4 regions of the Streptomyces sp. NPDC008137 genome follow, and region 3 is predicted to be linked to each of the others. Evidence: riboswitches for the same ligand, from Rfam matches in the RefSeq annotation. Region 3 holds a riboswitch; each other region holds the start of a gene.
What was found. A riboswitch is a leader RNA that binds a small molecule or an ion and turns the genes downstream of it on or off. The one in region 3 is predicted to bind cobalamin.
Positions count from the first base shown of each region.

Region 1 (4,444 bases), on a different contig from region 3:
CCGACGCCCTCCTGGCCCCCGTGTCCACCTCTGTGTCCACCTCACCGGTAGAAGAACGATGACCGACCCCGTATCCCGCGTGCCCGCCCGCCGGTCCGCCCGTGCGCCCAAGACTCCCCGCGAGAGCACCTGGCGGCTCTGGAAGGAGCTGTCGCCGCTGCTGCGGCTGCTGATCCTGACCCAGCTCGCCTTCAACGTCGGTTTCTACGCCGTCCTGCCGTTCCTCGCCGAGCACCTCGGCACCGCGATCGGCATGGCGGGCTGGCTGGTCGGGTTCGTGCTCGGGCTGCGCACCTTCAGCCAGCAGGGGCTGTTCGTGGTCGGCGGCTCGCTCGTCGACCGGTTCGGGGTGCGGCCCGTCGTGCTGGCCGGCTGTGTGCTGCGGATCGCCGGGTTCGCGTGGCTCGGGTACGCGGAGGCGAGCTGGGCCGTGATCGGCGCCGTGCTGGTGATCGGCTTCGCCGCCGCGCTGTTCTCTCCGGCCGTGGAGTCCGAGGTGGCCCGCCAGGCGGTGGTCTGGGAGGAGGAGGGACACGGCTCGCGCACGCGCCTCCTGGCCCTGTTCAGCGTCGCGGGCCAGGCCGGGGCCTTCGTCGGACCGCTGCTCGGCGCGTTGCTGCTCGCCGTCGACTTCCGCACCGCGTGCCTCGCCGGTGCGGCGGTCTTCGTGCTGGTCCTGGCCGGGCATCTGTGGCTGATGCCGCAGCACATCCCGGGCCGGGTCCGCACCCGGGAGCGGGGCGGGGCGCGCCTTCTGCTGCGCAACCGCCGGTTCCTGGCCCTGTGCGGCGCGTACGGCTCGTACCTGCTCGCCTACAACCAGCTGTACCTGGCCCTGCCGGACGAGGTGCAGCGCGCGGCGGGCTCCCAGGCGCCGCTTTCCTGGCTGTTCGCGCTGTCCTCGGTGCTGGTGGTGTTCGCCCAGCTGCCGGTGACCCGCTGGGCGGGCGACCGGCTGGACCTGCGCCGCTCCATGACGGCGGGGCTGCTGCTGATCGCGGCCGGTTTCGCGGTGGTGGCCGCGGCGCGCCCCGCCGGCTGGACGGGTGTCGCCGGGCTGCTGCCCGCCGCGGGCTTCGTCGTACTGCTCACCGTGGGCCAGATGCTGGTCGTCCCCGCCGCCCGCGCCTGGGTGCCCGACCTGGCGGAGGAGGGCCGGATCGGCCTCTACACGGGCGCGCTGTCCTCCGTCTCCGGCCTGATCGTCCTGGCCGGCAGCGCGGCCACCGGTTCCCTCCTCGACCTCGGCCTCCCGCCCGCCGTGCCCTGGCTGGCCCTCGCTGCCGTACCGGCCCTGACGGTGGCTCTGCTGCCGCGCCGGGAGGACCGGGCAGAGGCGGCGGACAAGGCGGCCTGATCAGGCCGGCCGCAACCGGCCGCGGCCCAGGGGCAACCGCGCGCATCGCGCATCACCCCGCCGGGCGACGTCTCCGCTCCCGGATTTCCGGGACCGTACCGGCCCTCGACACCGCCGCGGAGATCAGTGGTCACGCGGCGCCAGTATCCTGGGTCGGCTGCGCGTCACCCCGCCAACCCCCGCCTCAAAACGGGGAGTTCGGCCTGCGGCGACGTACCTTCCCATACGCATGAGACGAGGACGAGTGCTGCTAGCGGGCCGCTACCGGCTGGATGTTGAGATCGGGCGCGGTGGAATGGGAGAGGTCTGGCGCGCGTACGACGAGACGCTCGCCCGAGCCGTGGCGGTCAAGCTGCTGCTGCCCCAGGACACCGATGTCACGGCGGCCTCCCGGTTCCGTCTGGAGGCCCAGACCGCCGGGCGTCTCAACCACCCCCATCTGGTCGGTGTCCTGGACTTCGGCGAGTACGACAACCGGCTGTACCTCGTGATGGAGCTGGTCGAGGGCGACAGCCTCGCCGGGGTGCTGGCCGCGTCCGGCGCGCTGCCCGCCCAGCGGGTAGCCGAACTCGCCGCGCAGGCCGCCGCAGGGCTCGCCGCCGCGCACGCGCAGGGCATCGTCCACCGTGACATCAAGCCCGCCAACCTCCTGCTGGACGCCCACGGCACCCTGAAGATCGGCGACTTCGGCATCGCCCGCTTCCTCGACGACCCGGGGGCCGCGCTCACCGCCACCGGCCAGATCGTCGGCACCGGCCTCTACCTGGCGCCCGAACGCGCCCTGGGCCAGCCCGCCGGTCCGGCCTCCGACATGTACTCCCTGGGGTGTCTGCTCTACCAACTCCTCAGCGGTCGGCCGCCGTTCCAGGCCGACACCGCCGTCGCGCTCCTCCACCAGCACCTCGACTCCGTGCCCGTACCGCCCCGCGAGCTCGGTGTCGCCGGACTCCCGCCGGCGTTCGAGAACTACCTGCTCGGCCTGCTCGCCAAGCAGCCCGAGGACCGGCCCACCGCCCAGCGGACCGCCGAATGGTTCGCCGCCGGTGCCTGGCGGGGGCTGCCCGAGCCGCTGCCGGAGGCAGCGCCCCCGGTGACGTCCGCCGCACCGAGCCCGTATCCGGCCACCGAGACCCGCGACCCGGCCACGTACGCGCTGCCCGGCGCCCCCGGCCTGCGCACCAGCCGGACGCCCCAGGCCGGGCGGGCGCGCCGCGCCGCGCCCCGGGCCGCCCCCGACAACCGGCGCAGAGCGGCCGCGACGGTCGCCGCCGCGGCACTCTTCGCGGCCGCGATGCTCGCCGGCATGCTGTGGTTCTCCCCTGACAACACCGCGACGGAGGGCACGGAGCCCGACGCGTCGCCCTCCACGAGCAGCCCCGCCGCCGCACCGTCCGAGGGCTCCGCCTCGCCCCTCTCCTCCGCTCCGGCGGCGGACACGGACCCGGCGGCCACCGTTCCGGCCGCCGGCACAGTGGCCGATATCACCCCGTCCAGCACCACACCCCCTCCCCCGGCCCCCGCCGAAGCGACGCCCAGTCCCACGACTCCGGCGCGGGAGACGGCCGAGCCACCGCGAAAGGCGGACAAACCCCAGCAGGAGAAGCCCGGTCGGACCTGGGAAGACGGGGACGACGATGACGACGGGGGCGACGACTGAGCTGCCCTGCGCCGGTGTGCGAGCGGACGCCCCCTCGCGCGCCCCCTCGGGTGGCTTGTCATCGTCCTTATCTCGGCATTACTGTCACCACGCCTTGGTGAACGGGAAATCCGGTGTGATGCCGGTGCGGCCCTCGCCACTGTGAATCGGGAAGTCCGGCTCCGGCCCCTGGCAGGGGCAGCCACTGGGTCCTTGTGACCCGGGAAGGCGGAGTGCGGGCGGTGGTACCCGTAAGCCAGGAGACCGGCCAGGGCGCGTCAACCATCCACGAGGTGCTGGAGAGGGTCTGCTGAACCATGCACATAGCCGAGGGTTTTCTGCCACCCGCACACGCGGTCGCCTGGGGCGTCGCGTCGGCACCCTTCGTCGTCCACGGGGTCCGGTCGCTCACCCGTGAAGTGCGCGAGCACCCCGAGAGCACTCTGCTCCTCGGTGCCTCCGGTGCCTTCACGTTCGTCCTGTCCGCCCTGAAACTGCCGTCGGTCACCGGCAGTTGCTCCCACCCCACCGGCACGGGCCTGGGAGCCATCCTTTTCCGGCCACCCATCATGGCGGTGCTGGGCACCATCACCCTGCTGTTCCAGGCGCTGCTGCTCGCCCACGGCGGTCTGACCACGCTCGGCGCCAACGTCTTCTCCATGGCGATCGTGGGGCCCTGGGCCGGATACGCCGTGTACAAACTGCTGCGGCGCTTCGACGTGCCTTTGATGGTCGCGGTCTTCTTCGGGGCGTTCTTCGCCGACCTGTCCACGTACTGCGTCACCAGCGTGCAGCTGGCGCTCGCCTTCCCCGACCCGGGCAGCGGGTTCGTGGGCGCGCTCGGCAAGTTCGGCACCATCTTCGCCGTCACACAGATCCCGCTCGCGGTGAGCGAGGGCCTGCTGACGGTGCTCGTGATGCGGCTGCTGGTGCAGTCCAGCAAGGGCGAACTGACCCGGCTGGGTGTGCTCCTCACCAAGAAGCGGTCCGTGACCGAGACCGAGGCGGTGGCCCGATGAAGAAGAACACGAGGATCAACCTCCTGCTGCTGCTCGCCGTGGCGCTCCTCGCGGTGCTGCCGCTCGCCCTCGGCCTGGGCGACGACAAGGAGGAGCCGTTCGCGGGCGCCGACGCCCAGGCGGAGACGGCGATCACCGAGATCGACCCGGACTACAAGCCCTGGTTCTCGCCGCTGTACGAGCCGCCGTCGGGTGAGATCGAGTCGGCGCTTTTCGCCCTCCAGGCAGCGATCGGCGCCGGTGTCCTCGCCTACTACTTCGGCCTGCGCCGAGGCCGGCGGCAGGGTGAGCAGCAGGCCCTGGAGCGGGCCGCCGAGGAGTCCACGGCCGAAAGAGCCTGAGCCGCGTGCTGCCGATCGACGCGGCGGCGCACAGCAGTCGCTGGCGCCGCCGCCATCCCGTGGACAAGGCCGTGCTCGGTCTGGGACTCAC
Region 1 covers NZ_JBIBHN010000021.1:85,502-89,945, reverse strand. The annotation lists gene ACFZBT_RS28090 (ABC transporter permease subunit) at 1-62, shown strand, start outside; gene ACFZBT_RS28085 (MFS transporter) at 59-1,357, shown strand; gene ACFZBT_RS28080 (protein kinase) at 1,602-3,014, shown strand; cobalamin riboswitch at 3,071-3,281, shown strand; gene ACFZBT_RS28075 (energy-coupling factor ABC transporter permease) at 3,311-4,012, shown strand; gene ACFZBT_RS28070 (energy-coupling factor ABC transporter substrate-binding protein) at 4,009-4,353, shown strand; gene cbiQ (cobalt ECF transporter T component CbiQ) at 4,359-4,444, shown strand, end outside.
Region 1: linked by a shared signal. The riboswitch ahead of ACFZBT_RS28075 (energy-coupling factor ABC transporter permease) and the one ahead of ACFZBT_RS03590 ((2Fe-2S) ferredoxin domain-containing protein) in region 3 are both predicted to bind cobalamin.

Region 2 (4,444 bases), on a different contig from region 3:
ACCTCACCGAGAAGAACGTCTGGAAGCTGCTGTCGCGCGTCTGGCAGACCCCCGAGCCGATCGAGCGGTTCAAGGAGAAGGGCGAGGACTTCGTCGTCGCCGAGACCCTGCCCGAACTGGTCGCCGGTATGAACAAACTGACGGGGGACGACCTGATCGACCTGGCCGGCCTGCGGCGGCAGATCGAGGCCCGCGACCGCGAGATCGCCAACCCGTACACCAAGGACGCCCAGGTCATGGGCATCCGCAACGCCCTCGCCTATCCCGGCGACACCCTCAGCCGCACCGCCTCCGCCCACCGGATCCTGGACACGTCCGCCGGACCGCTGATCGCCGTACGCCTCAACATCCTCACCCGCAAGACCCTCGGCGGCCTCCAGACCGACCTCTCCGGCCGTGTCCTGAACGCCTCCGGCAAGCCGATCAGCGGGCTGTACGCGGCCGGTGAGGTCGCCGGCTTCGGCGGCGGGGGCGTCCACGGCTACCGCTCCCTCGAAGGCACCTTCCTGGGCGGCTGCCTGTTCTCGGGCCGCGCGGCGGGCCGGGCGGCGGCGGCCGCGACGGCGGCCTGACCCGACCGGGGGCGGGCCATGCTCCGCCCGCCCCCGGCCTGGAGCGTCAGGCCGCTCCGGGCCGCTCCGCGTCCAGTTCGGCCCGGACGGTCCGGGCCGCCGAGACCAGGTTCTCCAGGGATGCGCGGGTCTCGGTCCAGCCGCGGGTCTTCAGGCCGCAGTCCGGGTTGACCCACAGCCGCTCGGCGGGGATCGCTTTCAGGCCGGTGCGCAGCAGTTCGGCGGCCTCCTGTGCGGCGGGAACCCGCGGCGAGTGGATGTCGTAGACACCCGGCCCCGCCTCACGCGGATAGCCGTGCGAGGCGAGTTCGCGGGCGACCTGCATGTGGGAGCGCGCGGCCTCCAGGCTGATGACGTCCGCGTCGAGGTCGTCGATGGCCCGCACGATGTCGCCGAACTCGGCGTAGCACATGTGGGTGTGGATCTGCGTGTCCGGCCGCACACCGCCCGTGCTGAGCCGGAAGGCCTCCGTGGCCCACCCCAGATACGCCGGCCGGTCGGCGGCACGCAGCGGCAGGGTCTCGCGCAGGGCGGGCTCGTCGACCTGGATGACCGGCGTCCCGGCCGCCTCCAGGTCTCCCACCTCGTCGCGCAGGGCCAGGGCGACCTGACGGGCCGTCTCGGCGAGCGGCTGGTCGTCACGGACGAAGGACCAGGCGAGCATGGTGACCGGGCCGGTGAGCATGCCCTTGACCGGACGGTCCGTGAGGGACTGCGCGTACCTCGTCCAGCGTACGGTCATCGGCTCGGGGCGCGAGATGTCGCCGGCCAGGATCGGCGGGCGGACGTAGCGGGTGCCGTAGGACTGGACCCAGCCGTGCCGCGTGGCGAGGTAGCCGGTGAGCTGCTCCGCGAAGTACTGGACCATGTCGTTGCGTTCGGCCTCGCCGTGCACCAGGACGTCCAGACCGGCCTTCTCCTGGAAGGAGATCACCTCCTGGATCTCGGCCTTGATGCGCTCCTCGTATCCGGCCGTGTCGATCCGGCCGGCGCGCAGGTCCGCGCGGGCGCCGCGCACCTCACCTGTCTGCGGGAAGGAGCCGATCGTGGTGGTCGGCAGCAGCGGCAGACCGAGCCGGGCGCGCTGCGCGGCGGTCCGCTCGGTGTACGGCAGCGAGCGGTGGGCGTCCGCCTCGGACACCGCGCCCGTGCGGGCGCGGACCGCCGGGTCGCGGGTGATCGGGGAGTTCGCCCGGGAGGACAGGTCGGCCCGGTTCGCGGCGAGTTGCGCGCCGATCGTGTCCGTACCCTGCGCGAGACCGCGCGCCAGGGTGACGATCTCGGCGGTCTTCTGCCGCGCGAAGGCGAGCCAGCGCAGCACCTGCGGCTCGATGTCCCGCTCCGCCGCCGTGTCCAGCGGCACGTGCAGCAGGGAGCAGGAGGCCGAGACGTCGACCCGGTCGGCGAGGCCGAGGAGCGTGCCGAGCCGGGAGAGCGAGGCCGCCAGGTCGTTGATCCAGATGTTGCGGCCGTTGACGACACCGGCGACCAGCCGCTTGCCCGGCAGACCGCCCACCGCGGCCAGATCGTCGAGGTTGGCCGCCGCCGACTCCGTGAAGTCCAGCGCGAGCCCTTCGACCGGCGCCTTCGCCAGCACCGGCAGGGCGTTCCCGAGCCGGTCGAAGTACGAGGCGACCAGGAGCTTCGACCGGTCGGTGAGGGCGCCGAGGTCGCGGTAGGCGCGCTCGGCGGCGTTCAGCTCGGCCGGGGTCCGGTCCTGGACCAGGGCCGGCTCGTCCAGCTGCACCCACTCGGCGCCCGCCGCGCGCAGGTCGGCGAGGATCTCGGCGTACACGGGCAGCAGCCGGTCCAGGAGCGTGAGCGGCTCGAAGTCCGCGGGCACCCCCGGGGCGGGCTTGGCCAGGAGCAGGTACGTGACGGGGCCGACGAGGACGGGGCGCGCGGTATGGCCGAGCGCCAGCGCCTCGCGCAGCTCGGCGACCTGCTTCGCCGAGTCGGCGGTGAAGACCGTGTCCGGACCCAGTTCGGGCACCAGGTAGTGGTAGTTCGTGTCGAACCACTTGGTCATCTCCAGCGGCGCCACGTCCTGCGTGCCACGCGCCATGGCGAAGTAGCCGTCGAGGGCGTCCGCCTCGACGGAGTCCCGGTGGCGGCCGGGGATCGCGCCGACCATGACGGTGGTGTCCAGGACGTGGTCGTAGAGCGAGAAGTCGCCCGTCGGGATCTCGTCGATGCCGGCGTCGGCCAGCTGCCGCCAGTTCGAGGCGCGCAGGTCGCAGGCGGTGGCCCGGAGGGCGTCGGCGGTGACGCGGCCCTTCCAGTAGCCCTCGATCGCCTTCTTCAGTTCCCGGTTCTGTCCCTGGCGGGGGTAGCCGTACACGGTGGCCCGTGCTGCCGCGGCTGCGGACTTGGTGGTCACGGAGATCTCCTTCGCGAGACGAATCCCTGAGATCCCGGCGACGGGACGAGAGCGCGAAGGGGTGACGAACCGGACGGAGACGACCTCGCGCGGCACAGCGCGGTCGTCCGCCTGGTATGTACGCCGACCCGCCCTCGAGGTCACCGGAATGTCCGCGCACGAACCGTCCGCGCGCGGGCAGTTGGCAGGTCTTCGGACTCGCGGGCACGCTCTCACCATGTGAGAACACCTACTGGCCGTCGCTTCCCGGGCCCTGCGTGGGCCCAGTGCGTATGACGGCGGTCGTTCCCGCTCACCGCTGCGGGGCAGTCCCGGATTCCCACCGGGTTCCCTCTTGCGACGCATCCCGTCTGGCGGACGGGGCGAACCAGCTGCACCGCCAGCCTATACACGGGATGGCCGCGGAAGCGACCCTCAGCCGCCGCTCACCGGCCGCCCCGCCGCCAGCGCGGCCAGCTCGTCCGGGGTGCGCGGGCCGGGCGCCGACCCGGTCAACAGCCCCTGTGCGCGCAGGAGATCCGCGGCCGCGGCACCCCACGGCAACCGCAGTCCCGCCTGCCGGAGGAGATCGGTCCGGGCCAGTGCCGTCGGCGCGGGAGCGAGGTGCACACCGTCCGGGGTGAGGAGCGCCGCGTCGTCGGCCCAGCGCAGGGCGAGGTCGACGTCGTGCGTAGCCATCACCACCGTGGTGCCGTTCGCACGCAGCTCGTCCAGCGTGGCCAGGAGCCGTTCCTGGCCGTCGGGGTCGAGTCCGGCCGTCGGCTCGTCGAGGACGAGCACCCGGGGACGCATGGCGACCGCGCCCGCGATGGCGGTCCGTTTGCGCTGCCCGTAGGAGAGCAGATGAGTGGGCCGGCCGGCCAGGGCGGTGATGTCCAGGGCGGCGAGCGCCTCCGCCACCCGTGCCCGTACCTCCGTGTCGGACAGCCCGAGGTTCAGCGGCCCGAACGACACGTCCTGCTCGACGGACGCCGCGAACAGCTGGTCGTCCGGGTCCTGCACCACGAGCTGGACGGTCGTCCGCAGCCGGGTCAGGCCCTTGCGGTCGTACGTCACCGGCTGCCCGTCGACCGTCAATCGCCCCTCGTGCGGCCGCAGCCCGCCGCTGAGCAGCCGCATCAGCGTGGTCTTGCCGCTGCCGTTGCGGCCGAGCAGCGCGAGCGCCCGCCCCGCGCGGATGTCGAAGTCGAGGCCGCTGAGCACGGCCGGGCCGTCCTCGTAGGCGAAGGACGCGCCCCGCAGGGCGACGAGGGCGGGCTCGCTCATGCCGGCGGCCTTTCCAGTACGAAGGTGAGGGCGGCCAGCGCCGCGAGGAGCGCGCAACTGGCGGCCGTGAAGCGGACGGAGACACGGGCCTCGGGCACCAGGACCCGCAGGGTCCCGTCGTAGCCGCGCCCGGCGAGACCGGCTTGGAGGCGGGCAGCCCGGTCGAAGGCCCGTACGAAAGCGGTGGCGCCGAGCCCGCCCAGCGAACGCCAGGCGGCGGCCCGCG
Region 2 covers NZ_JBIBHN010000021.1:80,624-85,067, forward strand. The annotation lists gene ACFZBT_RS28050 (FAD-binding dehydrogenase) at 1-572, shown strand, start outside; gene metE (5-methyltetrahydropteroyltriglutamate--homocysteine S-methyltransferase) at 619-2,952, opposite strand; cobalamin riboswitch at 3,118-3,339, opposite strand; gene ACFZBT_RS28060 (ATP-binding cassette domain-containing protein) at 3,367-4,218, opposite strand; gene cbiQ (cobalt ECF transporter T component CbiQ) at 4,215-4,444, opposite strand, start outside.
Region 2: linked by a shared signal. The riboswitch ahead of metE (5-methyltetrahydropteroyltriglutamate--homocysteine S-methyltransferase) and the one ahead of ACFZBT_RS03590 ((2Fe-2S) ferredoxin domain-containing protein) in region 3 are both predicted to bind cobalamin.

Region 3 (4,444 bases):
ATCACGCCAGCGAGAACGCCCTCTTCGACTCCCTGACGGCGCTCTCCCTGCTGATCGCGTTCTACTACGCGCTCACCGGCCTCGCCTGCGCGGTCTACTACCGGCGCGAGCTGACCAGGAGCGTGAGGGACTTCCTCCTGATCGGCCTCGGCCCGCTGATCGGCGCCGGGCTGCTGGCGTGGCTGCTGGTGGAGTCGGTCCAGGACATGGCCGACCCGGCCAACTCCTACACCGGCAGCTCCTGGTTGGGGCTCGGTCCGCCGCTCGTCATCGGCATCGGCGTCGCCCTCGCGGGCGTGATCATCATGGTCGTCTGGCGGCTGACGGCCCCCGCGTTCTGGTCGGAACGCCCGAGCACGGTCGACCCCGATCTCGTCCACGGCAAGGAGTCCTGAAGATGTCGGTGGTCCTCGGCTACGACGAGTCCCCGGGTGCCCTGCGCGCGCTGCGGGTCGCGATCGAGGTGGCGGCGGCGTACGGCGAGCCCCTGGTGATCGTCTACGGCGCCGCGGCCCCCGGCGTCACGGGCGAGGAGTTCGGCGCCCATCAGAAGGCCGTCCGCGAGGCCGGCACCACCGTGCTCGGTCACGCGGTCCGGGTCGCCGACGAGGCCGGTGTGCCCAGCACGGTCGAACTCATCGACGAGCGGCCCGCGCAGGCGCTGATCGACGCCGCGGCACGCCATGACGCCAGGGTGATCGTGGTGGGCACGTGGGGCGAGAGCCCGGTGCGCGGGGCCCTGCTGGGCTCGACGCCCCACAAGCTGCTGCACCTGTCGAACGTCCCGGTCCTGTGCGTGCCGGCCGAGGAACAGGAGTCCTGAGAGCCGGGCCTGGTCAGGAGCTGCCCGCGCGCCGTTTCGCGAGCGGGCTGAAGGCGTACAGGCCGAGGATCTCGGGCAGGGGCGCGACACCGGGGCCGCCCTCGCGGACCCAGGAGACGACGTCCTCGGTCGCGGCCGGGTCGTTGACCAGCCCGAGCCACACCGGCCGGGCCCCGGCGGCCCGGCCCGCGGCGGACGGCTGTACGACGATGACGTTGGCCTGGTCGCAGACGTCGAGGCACTCGGAGACCCGTACGGGCGCCGCCTCGCGCAGCCGCTCGGTCTGTGCCGTGTGATCGACGCCGGTCACCTTGCCGGTGCCGCAGCAGCAGTCCCGGCAGACGACGACGCGGCACGGAACCCCTCCGGCCGGGGTTGCGGACATGCCGCACCTGTCCTCTCTCCGGGGAGATCCGCCCCGGTGGTTCGTGGAGGAGGCGACCGCGTGAGTCTCCTGGCTCCCGGCCGATGCCGGTCACAGTGGCGGGACCGCGCCGGATTCACACCGGCTTCCTCGTTCCGCCGTCGCCATGTCGCCGGCCATCATTCCATGCGGCCGGTGCGGTCACCGCACAGCACGGACGGGCGCTCCCCCAGGTCACGTTCCTTCCCTGAGCGGGTTGGGCAGCGGCAGATAGCGGGCGTCGGCGCCGTCCGCGCCCGTCCAGCGCAGCAGGAGGTTCGTCTTGGCGGGGAGGGTGGGCGAGGTGAGCAGGGCGGGGATCTCGGGCAGGTCGTGGCGGGCGAGTTCGCGGCGGGCGGCGGGCCAGGGGTCGAAGCCGGGGTGGCGTTCGACGAGGGCACCGGCGATCTCGGTGAGGTGGTTGACGACCAGGCAGTACACCAGCCGCTCCCAGCCGGCCTCGCGGGAGACGTCCGGGAGCAGTTTCACGCCCTCGGCGTCCCGGTACAGCGCCTGCACGGGCATGCCGTCGGCGTCCACGGCGATCACGGTGTTCTGCAGATGAGCCTCGATGACGACGCCGTGCCGGGCGAAGGCCTCCAGGGCCGGGGGCACCACCCGCGCCAGATACGCCGTCCACCACGCCCCGGGGTCGGCGGCGCGGTCGAGCGGGCTGCCGTCGAAGCCCTCGACGAGTCCGGCGGCGAGCAGCGGGGTCGCGCCGGGCACCAGGTGGCCGGCGAAGCCGTCGCGGACGAGGACGGCCAAGGCCTCGAAGGCGAAGCCGGCGGTGCGGTAGCCGCGGTCGCCGAGCCAGGCCGGGGGGCCGTCGAGCGTGCCGGAGTCGTCGAAGGCGGCGCACACGGCCGCGTCGGTGCGGCGCAGGGCGAGCAGGTCGTGGCGCCACAGCCGGCGGATGTCGTTGGTGATGCGCACGTCCAGGCTGAACTTCAGGAAGAGGTCCCGCTCGGGTGCGTAGAGCGTGCGGATCGCGGCCGTCGGCCAGGTGTCGAAGGCGGTCGTGCCCAGCCGGACCAGCCTCCCGTCTGCGAAGGCGGCGGCGAGCTCCGCGCTCGCCAGGTCGAGCTGCCAGGGGTGGGCCGGGAGCAGCCGGTAGCCGGGCGGGGCGGTGCCGAGGGCGTCGAGGGCCGAGGTGTCGCCCTCCTCGACGACGCAGTCCTCGCGCAGCCCGAGCAGAACCAGCGGGAAACGGGCGTACGCCTCGGGCGCGTACGGCAGCCAGCCCGCGGCCGGGCCGCCGCCGCGCGCCTTGGGGGCCGGGTGGTGGGTGTGGCCGGTGAGGAGGCACTGCTCGGAGCGCAGGTAGGGGTCGTCGGGCGGGGTCGCGCGGTCGCGGGCCTCCAGCAGGGCGGCCACGGCCTCCCTGCTGTCGATCATCTCGGCGGGCAGTTCGTGGTTGGACAGGCCGGTGTGCCGGCGCAGTTCCTCGGCGACGAGCTTGACCAGCTCGGTGTGGCCGACACGCTGCCAGCCGTCCGGCCCCTCGACCTCGGGTTCGGCGGGCCGGCGCGTCCCGCGCACCCGCAGCAGACGGTCCCCGCCGGGCAGGCGGTAGACCCGGTGCTCGCCCTCCCGCCGCTGAGGCCGGGCCACCTCCCGCAGCAGGCAGTTCAGCAGCGGCACGGCGGCGTACGCGTCGGCGGACGGGGGCATGAGGTCCACGCGATCCACTCGTTTCTCTGCGTTCCCTGTGTTCTGTACGTTCCCCACAGCCCATCCGGGACTTCCGGACTTCCTGGCGGAGATGATCATTATGTCGGTCGTCGTCATCGCGCCGTGACGCCCTATTCGTACCCGAGGAGCCCGCCCGTGCACCGTTCCCCCACCGCCGAGGCCGAGGTCGCCGACGAACTGGCCGCCGCACGGCCCGGCCTGCTGCCACGGTACGAGGCAGAGCTGCCCGGCGCCCGGGCTGCCGTGCTGTCCCGTCTGTGGCGCGGTCTGGCCCATGATCCGCTGCCCTGGGCGGCCCGCAGGGAGCAGGGCCGGGACGGGCTGACGCTGTCCCTGTCCGACGGCCGCCGGCTGCACGGCCCGCTGCCGGATCCGTACGCGACCGGCGGCTATGTCACCGTCGTGGGGCTGGACGGGGCCGAGTACGACGATCCGGCGCGGCTGGTGACGGACCTCGCCGTCCCGCACTCCGCCTCCTTCGCCGCCGAACTCGGGCACAGCGTCGCCTCGTTGGCGCTGTCGCGAGCGGGGCAGGAGGGGCAGGCGACGGACGAGTGGCCGGAGAACGACTGGGAGTGGGAGCAGCGGATCGTCGACGGGCATCCCTTCCACCCCACCTGCCGGTCCCGGCCGGGTTTCTCGGTGGCCGAGCAGCTCGCCTACGGGCCCGAGCACCGGCCGGTCGTGGAGCTGGGTCTGGTGCCGGTGCGGGCGGAGGAGTGCCTGGTGACGGGCACCTGGCCGGGCGATCTGCGGGACGGGCCGCGGGTGGTGCTGCCGGTGCACCCCTGGCAGGCGGCGCATGTGCTGAAGCGGACGTGCGAGGAGCTGCGCGCCGGGCACCCGCTGATGTCCCTGCGGACGCTCGCCCTGCCCGGCGGGCCGCACGTCAAGACCTCGCTCAGCGCCCGGCTGACCTCGTCGGTGCGGGACATCTCACTGCCCTCGGTGGCCGCGTCCGCGCTGCTGTCGGACTTCGCCGAGATCCCGGCGGCGCGCACCGACGGCCTGCTGCACGTCACCCGCACCCTGGGCGCGGCGGCGGCCGGTTCCCCCGACTTCGCGGCCGTGCTGCGGGAGTCGCCGCAGACCTACGCCGGGAGCGGTGAACGGGTCCTGCCGGTGGCGGCGCTCGCGACCAGCGCGCTCCCCCGCTCCCCCGGCTGGCTGGCCGGCTTCGCGCGCCTCGCCCTCACCGTCGGGCTGCGGCTGCTGGAACTGGGCGTGGCCCTGGAGGCACACGGCCAGAACCTCCTCGTGGTGCTCTCGCCGGAGGGCGACCCGCTGCGGCTCGTCTACCGCGACCTGGCCGACATCCGCGTCAGCCCGGCACGTCTGGCCCGGCACGGCATCGCGGTGCCCGACCTGCCCGCCCGGATGGTCACGGACGACGAACGCACGCTCCGCCGCAAGCTGTTCGGCTCGCTGGTGGCGGGCGCGCTGGCCGGGACGGCGGGGTCGGGCCCCGCGCTCGCGGCGGCGCTGGAGACGGCCGTACGGGAGCTGCCGCCCACCCCGGACCT
Region 3 covers NZ_JBIBHN010000002.1:52,157-56,600, reverse strand. The annotation lists gene ACFZBT_RS03600 (amino acid permease) at 1-395, shown strand, start outside; gene ACFZBT_RS03595 (universal stress protein) at 398-823, shown strand; gene ACFZBT_RS03590 ((2Fe-2S) ferredoxin domain-containing protein) at 837-1,208, opposite strand; cobalamin riboswitch at 1,254-1,380, opposite strand; gene ACFZBT_RS03585 (IucA/IucC family protein) at 1,422-2,900, opposite strand; gene ACFZBT_RS03580 (IucA/IucC family protein) at 3,057-4,444, shown strand, end outside.

Region 4 (4,444 bases), on a different contig from region 3:
CAGTTCTCCGGGTCGTCGCCCGGCGGGCACTGGAGGTAGTAGCGGGTCACCTCCGGGCTGCGGGGCATCTGGCCCGCGAAGCCGTTCTCGTGACAGCCGAACAGGACGCAGTCGGCGGACGGCGGGGCCTCGGCGAGCAGCGCCAGCCAGCCGATGCCGTAGTCGTGCCGCGCGATCCGGACCCGCTCGGGCGGCAGTGAGGCCCGCGTCACCCCGCGCGCCCCGTCGCAGCCGGCCACGAAGTCGCAGTCCACGACGTGCCGTTCACCCGTCTCCGGGCACGTGTACGACACGGAGGGCCGGTCGGTGTCGAGGTCGTGCAGCTCCACGTCCCGGACCCCGAAGCGGATCTCCCCGCCGCGCACGTCGGCGTACTCGCGCACCAGGTCCGTCACCAGCAACGGCTGCGGGTAGACGAAGTGGTGACTGCCCGTCATATCGCCGTAGTGGAACCGGTACCGCTCCCCCTCGAAGCGGAACTCGCACGCGGTGTGCAGCTCCGCGCGGTCCAGCAGGTTCCGGGCGAGGCCCCGCTTCTCCAGGCCGCGTACGGCCCACTCCTCGATGACCCCGGCCCGGGGCCGCTGTTCGATGAACTCCCGGGTCTCGGTCTCCAGCACCAGGCAGTCCACGGAGGCGGCCCGCAGGATGTTGCCGACGGTCAGCCCGGCGGGACCGGCGCCCACGACGACGACCGGGAAACGTCCGGGGGAGCCTGTGTCCGCGGGCGGCAAGGCGTGGGTCATGCGCTCATTATGGAGGGGGCGCGACGGGCGTGACCCTCACCCGACCCGCGGGATCTCGATCGCCGGGCAGCGGTCCATCACCATCTCCAGGCCGGCGGCCCGGGTGCGGTCGTACGCCGCCGCGTCGACGACGCCGAGCTGGAACCACACCGCCCCCGCGCCCTTGGCGACCGCCTCGTCCGCGACCGCTCCGGCGAGGTCGCTGTTCACGAACACGTCCACCACGTCCACGTCGAAGGGGATGTCCGCCAGACTCGCGTACCCCTGCTCGCCGTGCACGGTCTCCGCCTTGGGGTGCACGGGCACGACACGCTTGCCGTACCGCTGGAGCACGGCGGCGACGCCGTACGCCGCGCGCTGCCGGTTCGACGACAGGCCCACCACGGCCCAGGTGTCGCCGAGCTCGGTGAGGATCCTGCGGACCGTTGCGTCGTCGCCGTACACCGGCGGCCTCCTCGGGAGTCGCGGAAGAGCTGCTGTCCGGGCAACGACGCGGGGCGCGCGGTGATTCCCCGATGCCCGCCGTGATAGCTTGCCGAGGCCAGTCGAACCCATGTACGTGGGTCAGGGAATCCGGTGCGAATCCGGAACTGACGCGCAGCGGTGAGGGGGACGGGCGGGGTCTCGGCCACTGAACGGCACGCATGGCGTTCGGGAAGGCGCCCCGCACCGGGTGAACCCGAGTCCGAAGACCTGCTGGCGGCCCCCGCGGCCGGCCGGCGGTGGGGGAGCACCGTACGACCGGGCTCCGCGATCGGGCCCTCGACGTCTGAGGACTGGTTTCCTTGCCCCTCGCCCGACCCGCCCGTGCCGCCGTCCTGCTCGCGGCCTGCTCCCTGCTCATGACCGGCTGCGGGGACTCGAAGCCCACCACCACGAAGGCCGCCGTCACGCTCGACAACTGCGGCCGGAAGGTTCGAGTCGACAAGGCGCCCAAGCACGCCGTCTCCCTCAACCAGGGCACCACCGAGATCCTGCTCTCCCTCCGTCTCGCCGACCGGATAGCGGGCACGGCCACCTGGACCGACCCCGTGATGAAGGGGCTGGAGAGGGCCAACGCCAAGGTGCCGCGCATCGCCGAGAACAACCCCTCCTTCGAACGGGTCCTGGACTCCGAGCCCGACTTCGTCGCCGCGTCCTTCGTCTCCACCCTCGGCAAGGGCGGCGTCGCCACCCGCGAGCAGTTCGAGAAGCTCGGCGTGCCCACGTATGTCTCCCCGTCCGACTGCGCCGGCAAGGACAACTCGGGCGGCGGCGACGGCAAGCGCGACAAGCCGCTGGACATCGACGCCGTCTACGGCGAGGTGCGGGACCTCGCGACCGTGTTCGGAGTGAAGGACCGCGGCGACAAGCTCGTGGCCTCCCTCCAGCAGCGGATGAAGAAGGCCACGCGGGGCGTCGACGCCTCCGACGTCTCCCTGATGTACTGGTTCGCCAACTCCGAATCGCCCTACCTGGCCGGCTGCTGCGGAGCGCCCGGCATCTTGACCCGCGCCCTCGGTGCCAAGAACGTCTTCGACGACACGCACGAGGAGTGGCCGCAGGTCAACTGGGAGACGGTCGCCGACCGCAACCCCGACGTCCTCGTCATCGGCGATCTGACCCGCGACTCGGAGACCGCCGAGTCGGCGAAGCGCAAGATCGCCTTCCTGGAGTCCAATCCGGCCACCAAGAACATGGACGCAGTCAAGAACAAGCGGTACGTGCTGCTCAGCGGGCAGGCCATGAACCCGACCATCCGCACGGTCGAGGGTGTGGAGAAGGTCGCGGCCGGACTGCGTGAGTTCGGGCTCGTGAAGTGACCGTGCGCGGACCGGCGCTCGGTGTCGCGGGCGCCCTGCTGCTGATGGTCTCCGTGGCCCTGGCGATCACCATCGGACCGGCCGACATCCGGGTCGGGGACGTCTGGTCCGTCGTCGCCTCCCACCTCGGGATGGGCAGCTCCGACCTGACGCCGATCCGGGACGGCATCGTCTGGCAGCTGCGGCTGCCGCGCACCCTGCTCGCGGCCGTGTGCGGGGCCGGCCTCGCCGTGTGCGGGGCCGTGATGCAGTCGCTGCTGCGCAACCCCCTCGCCGACCCGTTCGTGCTCGGGGTGTCCTCGGGCGCCTCCACCGGCGCGGTCGTCATCGTCGTGCTGGGCGTGGGCGGCGGTGTCGTCTCGGTGTCCGCCGGCGCGTTCCTCGGCGCACTGGTCTCCTTCGCGCTGGTCCTGCTGCTCAGCCACACCCTCGGCGACACCACCGACCGGGTCGTCCTCGCGGGCGTCGCCGCCATGCAGCTCTTCTCCGCCCTCACCTCCTTCGTGGTGCTGACCGCCGCCGACGCCGAGACGACCCGGGGCGTGCTGTTCTGGCTCCTGGGCTCGCTCGGCGGGGCCGGCTGGACCGACGTGTGGCTGTGCTTCGCCGTCCTGGCCGTGGCGCTGGTGGTGTGCCTGTCGTACGCCCGTACGCTCGACGCCTTCGCCTTCGGGCAGGACGCGGCGGCCGCGCTCGGGGTGTCGGTGGCCCGCACCCGCCTGGTGCTGCTGTGCGTCACCGCCCTGCTCACGGCCGCCCTGGTCAGCTCGGCCGGGGCGATCGGCTTCGTCGGGCTGGTCCTGCCGCACGCCGCCCGGGCCCTGGCCGGACCCGGGCACGCCCGGCTGCTGCCGGTCACCGCCCTCGCCGGCGCGGTGTTCCTGGTCTGGGTCGACACCCTGGCCCGGACGGTCCTGGATCCGCAGGAGGTGCCCGTGGGGGTCGTGACATCGCTGATCGGGGTGCCGGCGTTCGTGGCGGTGCTCTACCGGACGCGGAGGGTGCGGTGACCGGGACACACGTCAGCGAGACGGAAACGCCGGTGCGGGCTGCCGGGCTCCGGGCGGACCGGGTCAGCCGCCGTACCGACGGGCGCCTCATCCTCGACGGCGTCGTCCTCGCGCCCGAACCCGGCTCCACCGTCGGAGTCCTCGGCCCCAACGGCTCCGGCAAGTCCACACTGCTGCGGCTGCTCGCCGGGCTGCTCACACCCACCGCCGGAATCGTCACCCTCGACGGCACCCCGCTGGGCGATCTGCCCCGCCGTACCGTCGCCCGCCGCCTCGCCACGGTCGAGCAACAGGCCGACACCCAGGTCGAGCTGACGGTGCTGGACGTCGTACGGCTGGGCCGGATCCCGCACCGCCGGGCCTGGACACCCGCCTCGGCGGACGACGAGCGGGCGATCCACGCCGCCCTGGAGCGCACCGGCCTCGCCGCCCGGGCCTGCCAGCCCTGGCACACCCTCTCGGGCGGCGAACGCCAGCGGGTGCAGATCGCCCGCGCGCTCGCGCAGGAACCCCGGGAGCTCCTCCTGGACGAGCCCACCAACCACCTCGACATCCACCACCAGCTGGACCTGCTCGCCCTGGTGACCGGCCTGCCGGTCACCACCGTCGTCGCGCTGCACGACCTCAACCTCGCGGCGATGTACTGCGACCGGGTCGTCGTCCTGCGCGGGGGGACGGTCGTCGCGGGCGGCGCCCCGGGGGACGTCCTGACCGAAGAGCTCATCGCGGAGGTGTACGGGGTGCGGGCCGCCGTCAGCCGTGAAGGGCCCGAACAGCGGCCTCACGTGCGGTTCCTGGGCACGCTGGCCTGAGGCCGTTCGGCCCGCGTGGCGGGCACGCCATTGGTGGGGCGATTCCCGCCACGGTGGCCGGAAATCGCCAAACC
Region 4 covers NZ_JBIBHN010000018.1:93,900-98,343, reverse strand. The annotation lists gene ACFZBT_RS25820 (4-hydroxybenzoate 3-monooxygenase) at 1-746, opposite strand, end outside; gene ACFZBT_RS25815 (CoA-binding protein) at 783-1,190, opposite strand; cobalamin riboswitch at 1,272-1,462, shown strand; gene ACFZBT_RS25810 (ABC transporter substrate-binding protein) at 1,589-2,548, shown strand; gene ACFZBT_RS25805 (iron chelate uptake ABC transporter family permease subunit) at 2,593-3,558, shown strand; gene ACFZBT_RS25800 (ATP-binding cassette domain-containing protein) at 3,555-4,370, shown strand.
Region 4: linked by a shared signal. The riboswitch ahead of ACFZBT_RS25810 (ABC transporter substrate-binding protein) and the one ahead of ACFZBT_RS03590 ((2Fe-2S) ferredoxin domain-containing protein) in region 3 are both predicted to bind cobalamin.